2 regions of the Pseudarthrobacter sp. S9 genome follow, and region 2 is predicted to be linked to the other one. Evidence: riboswitches for the same ligand, from Rfam matches in the RefSeq annotation. Region 2 holds a riboswitch; the other holds the start of a gene.
What was found. Region 2 has a riboswitch for S-adenosylmethionine ahead of ACQCSY_RS11390 (DUF1737 domain-containing protein). Riboswitches for the same ligand answer to the same signal wherever they lie in the genome.
Positions count from the first base shown of each region.

Region 1: linked by a shared signal. The riboswitch ahead of ACQCSY_RS16430 (aminotransferase class V-fold PLP-dependent enzyme) and the one ahead of ACQCSY_RS11390 (DUF1737 domain-containing protein) in region 2 are both predicted to bind S-adenosylmethionine.

Region 1 covers NZ_CP189576.1:3,410,212-3,414,565, forward strand. The annotation lists gene ACQCSY_RS16425 (class I SAM-dependent methyltransferase) at 171-947, opposite strand; gene ACQCSY_RS16430 (aminotransferase class V-fold PLP-dependent enzyme) at 1,040-2,500, opposite strand; SAM riboswitch class IV at 2,534-2,647, opposite strand; gene ACQCSY_RS16435 (glutamyl-tRNA reductase) at 2,737-4,137, opposite strand; gene hisN (histidinol-phosphatase) at 4,247-4,354, opposite strand, start outside.
Region 2 covers NZ_CP189576.1:2,384,039-2,388,392, forward strand. The annotation lists gene ACQCSY_RS11380 (O-succinylhomoserine sulfhydrylase) at 1-1,019, opposite strand, end outside; gene ACQCSY_RS11385 (rhodanese-like domain-containing protein) at 1,020-1,439, opposite strand; gene ACQCSY_RS11390 (DUF1737 domain-containing protein) at 1,436-1,765, opposite strand; SAM riboswitch class IV at 1,779-1,893, opposite strand; gene ACQCSY_RS11395 (IS1595 family transposase) at 2,523-3,479, opposite strand; gene ACQCSY_RS11400 (ISAs1 family transposase) at 3,521-4,354, opposite strand, start outside.

The DNA.
Region 1 (4,354 bases), 1.0 Mb from region 2:
ATGTCGCAGCCGGAGTCAAAGTTGTGACAGCCTACAAAAGATTGTTAGGTATACCGAAACAATAAGCCCGACGGGCGTCGCGTGCAATCCGGCAGGTAACACGCAGGTTAATAATCGGGTCAATGTTCAGGGCGAACCAGTCGGCCGGGCGGCCGGGTCAGACGGCTGGGTCAGGCCCGGAAGGCCCGCCAGGTCTGGGTCAGGTAGGGCAGCCGGAGGATCTCGCCGGAGGCATGGGCCAGGTGCTCGTGCAGATACCAGTCCAGGTTGCCCACGACCTTGGCCCGGGTGGGCTCCGTGGCTGCGAGGTAGTAGCTGCGGGACTTGGCCAGCTCCTGGATGTCCTCCGTGGTCACGGAATCCTCCCAGCGGGTCAGGTGGCTCTCCAGCCCGTCGAACTCGGGGCCCAGAGGCGGCTTGAAGTGCGGTTTGTGGACGTCGCCCGCGTGCATGATGCGCGAGAGCCGGTGCACCCAGGGGACGGAAGTGTCCAGCTGGTTCCAGATCAGCCCCAGGACGCCGTGCGGCCGGATGATCCGGGCGATCTCGGTACTGGCCAGGCGCGGATCGCACCAATGCCAGGCCTGGGCGACCGTGACGAGGTCGAATGCTTCCGGCTCGAGGCCGGTGTTCTCCGCGGTGCCCTCGACGGCGGTGACGCCCGGCTGCGTCCGGCGCAGCTGCTCCAGCATGTCCGCGGAGGGATCGACGGCGACACTGTGCAGCCCGCGTTCGACCAGCAGCGCGGTGAACTTGCCGGTTCCGGCACCGATGTCCGCGGCATCCTTCGCCCCCGCGGGGATCAGCCAGTCGGCCGATTCTCCGGGGTAGCCGGGACGGACACGCTCGTAGTGCTCTCCGCCGTCCTGGAAGCTCTGTCCGAGCTCCTGGCGTCGCTCACTTTGCAGTTTAGGTCCGCTGTGAAGCTTGGGGCCGCCGCGTGCCACGTGCGATCTCCTTCGGGAAGGTCCTGCTGTTACAGATACCTTTCGAATTTACCGCACGCCCACCCGTCCGGAGGCCGGTCCGGTTCGGGTGCCTAGTCCTGGGTGCAGGGCGCCGCGCCCGCGGTGCCGGGCGTGTTGGGCGCCCAGTGCGGGTAGCTGCGGGTGTCGTTGGACGGCACCCACCGGCCGGCGTCGACCACGTAGTCCCAGCCGAGGCCGGTCTGCCGGAGTTGCTGGATGCCGGCCAGCAGGCGCTGTGCGTCTTCCAGCCGCGAGCCCAGGCCGAAGCTTGCCCGCAGGGAGCCGGCGGGCAGGCCGAGCCGCTTGAGCAGAGGGTGGGCGCAGAAGCGGCCGTCGCGCAGTCCGATGCCGTGTTCTGCTGACAGATAGGCGGCCACCAGGCCGGCGTCGTAGCCTTCCACGGAGAAATTGACGACGCCGATGGTGCCGGTGCCCGGCTCCGTGTCCGCGAAGATCTGGTGGACTGTCACGCCGTCGATGCGCTGGAGCCCTTCGACGAGGAAGGAGCGGATGGAATCCTCATGCGCGTGCCACTGCTCCGGGTCCAGGGCCGCGATCACCTCGGTGGCGCGGGCCAGCGTGGCCGCGCCCAGGACATTGGGGGAGCCGCCTTCGTGCCGGGCGGGTCCGGTGGTCCAGCTGACGGTGTCGAGCTGTGCGTCGCGGACGGCGCCGCCGCCGGCCAGGTGCGGGGTGCCGGAGTCGAGCCAGTCCGGGCGTCCCACCAGCACGCCCGCGCCGAACGGCGCGTAGAGCTTGTGCCCCGAGAAGGCGAGGTAGTCGACGTCGTCAGCGGCGATATCGATCCGCCGGTGCGGGGCCAGCTGCGCGGCGTCGACGACGATCCTGGCGCCGTACTCATGGGCAAGGGCGGCCAGGGCGCGGATCGGCAGGATCTCCCCGGTGACGTTGGAGGCTCCGGTCACGGCGAGCAGGCTCACGCCGCCGTCCGCCAGCTCCTCGCGCAGCCGCTCGACCGTTGCCGCGAGCGTGGGCGCCGCCACGACGCTGCGGTGCGGCGCGTTCTGCCAGGGCAGGAGGTTGGCATGGTGCTCGATGTCGAGGTAGAGCACCTCGCCTGTGTGCCGGCCGTCGCTCACGGGCAGGCAGCCGGCCAGCAGGTTCAGGGAGTCGGTGGTGTTGCGGGTGAAGATGACGGAGTCGTCCGTCCGGCCGCCGACGAAGTCCCGCACAATGTTCCGGGCGTTCTCGTAGACGGACGTGCTGATCTGGGAGGCATAGCCGGCGCCGCGGTGGACGCTCGCGTAGAACGGCAGGATTTCGTTCAGGTAGGCCGAGACCACGGACAGCGCCGGGGCCGAGGCGCCGTAGTCCAGGTTGGCGTAGCGGACGTGTCCGCCGTTGATCAACGGGGCCTGGATCTCGGCGCCGGTCACTGCGGACAGCGGGCGCCCCGCGGCAGCGAACCGTGCGTCGACGTTGGAACCGGCACCGGATCGTTCGGCGTTGAAGCGCCCGGCGCCGGCGGTGGAGTGGAATGCGGGGGTGGCGGGAAAAGTGGCAGTTGTCATGGGACCTCGTTCGAAAGGACCCCACGCACCGGGGATCCGCGCTTGCCGGGTCCGCTCCGGACCGGCCAGGTCGTCACCCGGGGCACCCCACCGCGAATGGAGGGTTGCCGGCCAGCAAACCGGGGTTTAGCGCTGGCACTCGTGACCTGCATCGAGCGTAGGACATCCGCGCGGCGCGGGAAAAGGCCGGGCCAAATATGAAGCGGTTTGTTACGCGACAGGGTTGCCAGCGGTCCTCAGGCCGTCCGCGCCGCCTCCGTCTCCGTCATATGGCAGGGTAGTAGATTCTGGCCCGACAGGGTTTCGATGCCGGGTTTCCGGGCGCTGACCAGCTGAATGCTGAGGCCGAACAGGGCTTCCAGAGCCGCCGCGTAGTCATCCTGGCGGCCGGCCGCGGCAAGTTCCCTGGCGCGGACCGTCGGGATGTGGAGCAGGCGCCGGACGATCCGACGCAGGGCCAGGTTCACATCCTCACTTGGGGCGCCGCACCCGTGCTGCTTGGTGACGCGTTCCATTTCAGCGTCGAGGATTTGATGGATGTGTCGGCGCAGGGCAACGATGGCGGTGTCGACGACGCGGCCTGCCTCTTGTTCCTCGAAGCGGCGCGCTGCTTGCCGGACCAGGGCACCGGCGAGGCGAAGGGCCTCTGCGTCCGCCGGTGGAGCCGCGAGGCGCACCGATTCCAAGGTGATCAGGTGAACGCCCGGCAGGTCGGCTACCTGAGGGTCGAAATCATGGCTCGGGGCCAGGTCAATGACGGTCAGGGGATGCGCCGCGTTCTCCCTCCAACACAGCAGTTGGGCTGCACTGATGCGTGTCCCTGTGCCGCTGCAGCCAATAATGATGTCTGCCCGGGCGATGGCCGCAGGCAGCTCCCTGACCGTCAGCGCCGTTCCTCCCCTGGCCGCTACAAATGTGTCCGCGCGGCCGGACTGGGAGAAGACGGAAGTGGTGGCACACCGCCTACTTCTGAGCATCTCCGCAACGCACGCGGCGTAGGCTCCGGTGCCGACGAGGACCACGGACACGTCAGCCAGGGACGGGTGCCCTGATCCGTCAGCAGCAAGTTCAAGTGCCACAGAGGCTATGGACCTGCTGGCGCTGCTGAGCGGGGTCTGCGCCCCCACGTCCTTACCCGCGCGGGAGGCCGCCTGAAATAGCCGGATCAAACGCCCGCTCGCGGTGCCTGAAGCCTGTGCTTCAGCGAGGGCGCGGCGAACCTGTCCGGCGACTTCGCGCTCACCCACAACAACGGAATCCAGGCCGGCCGCGACGGCGAAAAGATGCTCTGTCGCCGATGCTCCCTGGGCGAGCTCGAACAGTGACGCGAGCTGGGGGACGGGCAGGCCGGTGATGAGGCAGACAGAATCCAGGGCATCGGAGCAGGCGGTATCAACATCTCCCGCGGACGGGACCTCGCAGTAGCGTTCGAATCGATTGCACGTAGACAGCACCACGGACCCGGAAACGGCGGAACTGCTGGCGAGGAGGTGCGGGGCCAGCTGCGAGGAAACGGAGTGCAGCCGGGCGGCAGATTCAATGTCCAGGTCCCGGTACTTCGCAACGAGCACCAGCAGAACCGCGCTGACGTCGGGGCCACGGGATTCGGGGTCCACGGGTTGAAATGTTCCAGACACAGCTGCTCTCCTCCCAATGGATGTCCACGCCACGACGGGTCCGGCAGCGGGGCCCGCCAATGTGGACAGAGTCGTACAGCGACCCTTAGAAGTCCTTGAGCGGCCGAACCTAGAGCAGGTCGTCCAGCCCGGGGTTGAGCCGCTTGAGGACTTCCGAGTGGAGGATCGAGTTAGTGGCAAGGGCGTTGCCGCCGAACGGGCCGTCCTCGCCCTCCAG
Region 2 (4,354 bases):
ATGATCCGCAACCCGTCCAGCAGCGCGAAGGCGGCCTCTTTCGCGGAGCGCCCCGGTGACGGGGAAAGCTCCAGCGTGAGCACGGTGCCGCCGGCCCTCATCTGCTTCGCCGCGAGCTCGTACTGCGGGTGTGATTTCAGCAGCGGGTACAACACCGAGCTGACCGCGGGCTGCTCCTCGAGCCATTCGGCCAGGCGCAGGGCCGAGGCCGAGGAGTGCTTGACGCGCAGCGCCATGGTCTCCAAGCCCTTGGTCAGGACCCAGGCGTTGAAGGCCGACAGCGCCGGGCCGGTGTGGCGCATGAGCTGTTTGACGGGTCCGTCAATGAACTCCTTGGTGCCCAGGATCGCCCCGCCGAGCACGCGGCCCTGCCCGTCGATGTGCTTGGTCCCGGAGTAGACGATCACGTCCGCGCCGAGGTCCCCGCAGCGCTGCAGGAGGGGGGTGGCGAAGACGTTGTCGACCACAACCGTGGCGCCGGCGGCGTGCGCCAGTTCGCTCACGGCGGCGATGTCCACGATTTCCTGCATCGGGTTCGACGGCGACTCGAAGAACACGGCCGTCGTGGGTCCCGCCAAGGCCGCGCGCCACTGATCCAGGTCCGGGCCGTCCACGAAGACCGTCTCGACGCCCCAGCGCGGCAGGATCTCGTTGAGGATCACAAAGCAGGAACCGAAGAGCGAACGGGCGGCGACGACGCGGTCCCCTGCCCCCAGCAGCGCGCCGAGGGCGGTGAAGACGGCGGACATGCCGGACGCCGTCGCAAAGCATGCCTCGGTGCCCTCGAGCAGCCGCAGCCGTTCCTGGAAGGTCGCGACCGAGGGGTTGCCGTAGCGGGAGTAGACGAAACGCTCGTCCTCGCCCGTGAACGCACGCTCGGCGGCGGCCGCGGACTCGTAGACGAAGCCTGAATTGAGGAAGATGGCCTCGGACGTTTCCTGGAAATTGGAGCGGTCAAGGCCGCCGCGGACTGCCTGGGTTTCGGGGCTCCAGCCGGCGGCGTCGGGATTGAAAGTCACTTAATTCTTTCCAAGGTTGGTGGGCAGGCCGCGGTTTTTCCAGCCGTTGACGGTCCGATCGCCGAAACGGTCGGTCTCGCCTTCGAAGCCCTCGAGGACGTTGTATGAGGTGTAGCCGGCCTCAGTGGCGGCGATCGCGGCGGCGATGGACCGGGCGCCGGAACGGCACAGGAACACGAGCTCGACGGCGGTGTCCTCCGGCGCCTGCTGCTTGAGCTGCTCCACGAACTGCGGATTGGGGATACCGCCGGCAAAGGTCCACTGGATGAACAACGGATCGTTTCGGCGTTCCGTCGCAGACGTGGTGTCCGGCATGCCGATGTGCGCCCATTCCCCTTCGGTGCGGACGTCCACCAGGATGGCGCCGGCCTCGAGCTTGGCCCAGGCCTCCTGCGGGCTGAGGTCTCCGGCGTAGCTCATGCGTGGCCCTCGAATGCCTCAGCAGAGCCGAAGTCGTCGCCGTCCAGGTCCTCGACGGCGTTGGCGACGGCGGCGTCCGCGCTGGCGATCGCGGCCGGAAGCACGACGGCCTGCGCCACGATGACGGAGCTGCCGTTGAAGGTGGCGGAGGGGTTTCCATGGAGGACGTAGCCCTCGGCCAGGGCCGCCGAGACGCGCTCACAAAAGGCGCGGTCGTCGGGGCCGGTGAACAGGCGGTAGGCCAGCTTCTCCTCAGCGGATGCCGGGCCGGGGGAGACGGGGGCGGGTGCTGCGCCAGGGGCAGCGGGTGCGGACGCGTCAGGCACGACGGATCTCCTTCTTTCACGCTTGCAGCTCGAATGGTCGATATGCCGAGTATTCACCTGAGGCACCCCGCCGCGAAAGGGAGGGTTGCCGACCGGCCAGTCAGGGCTTGGCGCCGGTTCTCATTACTCCCCAAAAACGTAACACTTCCGACGCCGGCCCGCACCGCCACCGTCGTCATGTTCCGTAACCGGGCCACCTGCCCCGCCGGATCAAACGCGGGATCAAACGCAAGTCACATCGGGCCCGGTCGAGGCGCCGGAACGGACGAAAGATGACCCGCGTTGCTGATCACAGAAAGTTATTCCGGGTAGTTGACAGGGAAATGTGAGTACTACTTGTTTGGGACCCTAATTCGGGGCCGCGTAGTTCGAGTAGTGCCTACTCGGGTGCTTCATGAGAGCGATCGCATTTACTGGGAGTGCTGATCCATTTAGGTCTCCAGAAGGTCTCAGAATGCAAAACAACACGCTGGGGGGCTATTGCATTGCGCTGAAAATGCGCCGTTCAATGCCCGGAAAGTGCAGGCAGCGCCCGTCACGGGTGCGCCCGGTCCCGTCATGCAGGCTGTGGACGATCGTCCGGGCCGACCCGGGAAATAACTCAACTCTGTCCCCAAGACCTGGCCCATTTATGCGGCCGGATCTGATCTCCAACAATTTCGTCCGGTTCAGCGCTGAGGGCTGCCGGAAATTCAACTAAGGAATTGGATATCCCATGGTCTCAGGACTCTGGATATCAGGGCTAGTGTGTAGACGGTTAGCTCAGGTCGTGGTTTGGCCCCGGGCCCTGTTCTGCTATTTGGCGATAGGTGGTGGGTGCCTGCTGGGTGCCGAGGCCGAGCAGGGCCTGGAAAGCTGCCATGGGTGTGCCACGCCGGTTGTACCGAAAGGTGAACTCGTCCATGTACACCTGCAGGTGTTCGTTGCTCACTGAGCGGTGGGTTCCTCGGAGCCAGGACTTGAAGTTGCTGATCGCGCGATGCACGCGGGGAAGGACCGGGTCGGTATCACCGACCTTCTTGGCGGCCCGCTGGGAGCGCGGGCGGTAGTCGTAGTCCTCCTTCTTGGCCAACGGTGCGTATCCCATCCAGCCGTCCGTGTGCACTATGGCGCCCGGAGCGACGGTTTCGGCGATGAAACCACACAGCGTCTCGCCGGAGGCGTCGGGGATCACCTTCATCCGTACCCGCCCGGAGCCCATGCCGCGCACTTCCACCGCGACGACCACCAGTGCGGCTTTGGCTGCGAGGTTCCTGCCGCCGCGCCGACCGGTCTCACGGCCGCCTACTTGGCATTCGTCGACCTCGACATCACCTGTCAGCAGGGTTCGTTCGGGGTTCACCATGGCCCGGCGCAGCTTGTGCAACATGGTCCAGGCCGTCTGATATCTGGTGAGTCCGAGCTGACGCTGCAACTGCCTGGCGGAGATCCCCGGGGTACCCGTCGTCATCAGGTAGGCCGCCCAGAACCACAGATGCAGGGCGGTGTGGGTCTTGTGCAGTACCGTGCCGGCGGTCAGCGAGACCTGGTAGTGACACCCGGCGCATTCCCACAGTCCGCGCGCGGCCACAGGCCAGACGACCCGCCCCTGACAGCGGGGGCAAACGTAGCCCTCAGGCCAGCGGCATTCAAACAGGTAGTCCAGACAAGCCTGCTCGTCGCCGAACCTCGCCTGGAAGTCCAGGACCGTCCGCGGAAAATCCGGTCTCGGCATTCACCCAGCCTACCTGAACTAACCGTCTACCCACTTCAGGGCTAATGCAAAGTCGCTGGTGATGGCCTGATTCGTGCGAGTCTGAGGGCCCGGTGGGCGTTTCTGGCGGTGTGTCTGGTGGCCTTGGCGATGTTGGTCGTTTTGGCCATCCGGTAGAGGCTGATGGCGAGGTTCCGCAGCGAGGCCATGAGCCGCGGCGCGTTGCCCGTGCGCACCTGGGAACCATCCTCGGCGAACGTGACGTCCCGGGTCCAATGCAGCCGGTTCTCGATCGTCCAGTGCCCGCGGACCCAGGCGTTGAGCTGCGCGGGGCTGGCTTTCCGGGCCGGCAGGGACGTGATCATGTAGACCGTTTCAACACTCCATTTCCGGCTGGTGAGCGGACGGGACCGGCGGGTGATTTGGGCGGCCTGGGCCGCGTGGGGGAAGAGGATGCCGGCCTCGATGGTGACGACCTTGATGACCCGGGAACCGGTGCGGCCGTGGCTGCGGTACCGCTGGCGGTCCCCGACGGGTACGTCCTTCCAGGGCAGCGCTTTCAGCTGCCGCTGCAGGCTCCTTTGGTTTCCCTTGACGCAAAGGACATAGTGCGCGCCGCGGCCGTGCAGGTAGGTGGCGTGGGAGCGTTGGGTGTGCATCGCATCGGCGGTGACCACCATGCCGTCAAGGTCCGTGAACTTGTCCAAAAGAGTCGTGAACAAGGTGATCTCGTTGGTCTTCACGCCCACGTCGACCTGCCCCAGGACGGTGCCGGTGGCGTGGTCCACGGCGGCCATCAGATGCACCCGGGAGCCGCCGCCGTTCTTCGCGCCGCGGACTTCCTTGCCGTCCACGGCGATGACGGCCGGCTTCACCTGCGCGGTGACCCATGCCCC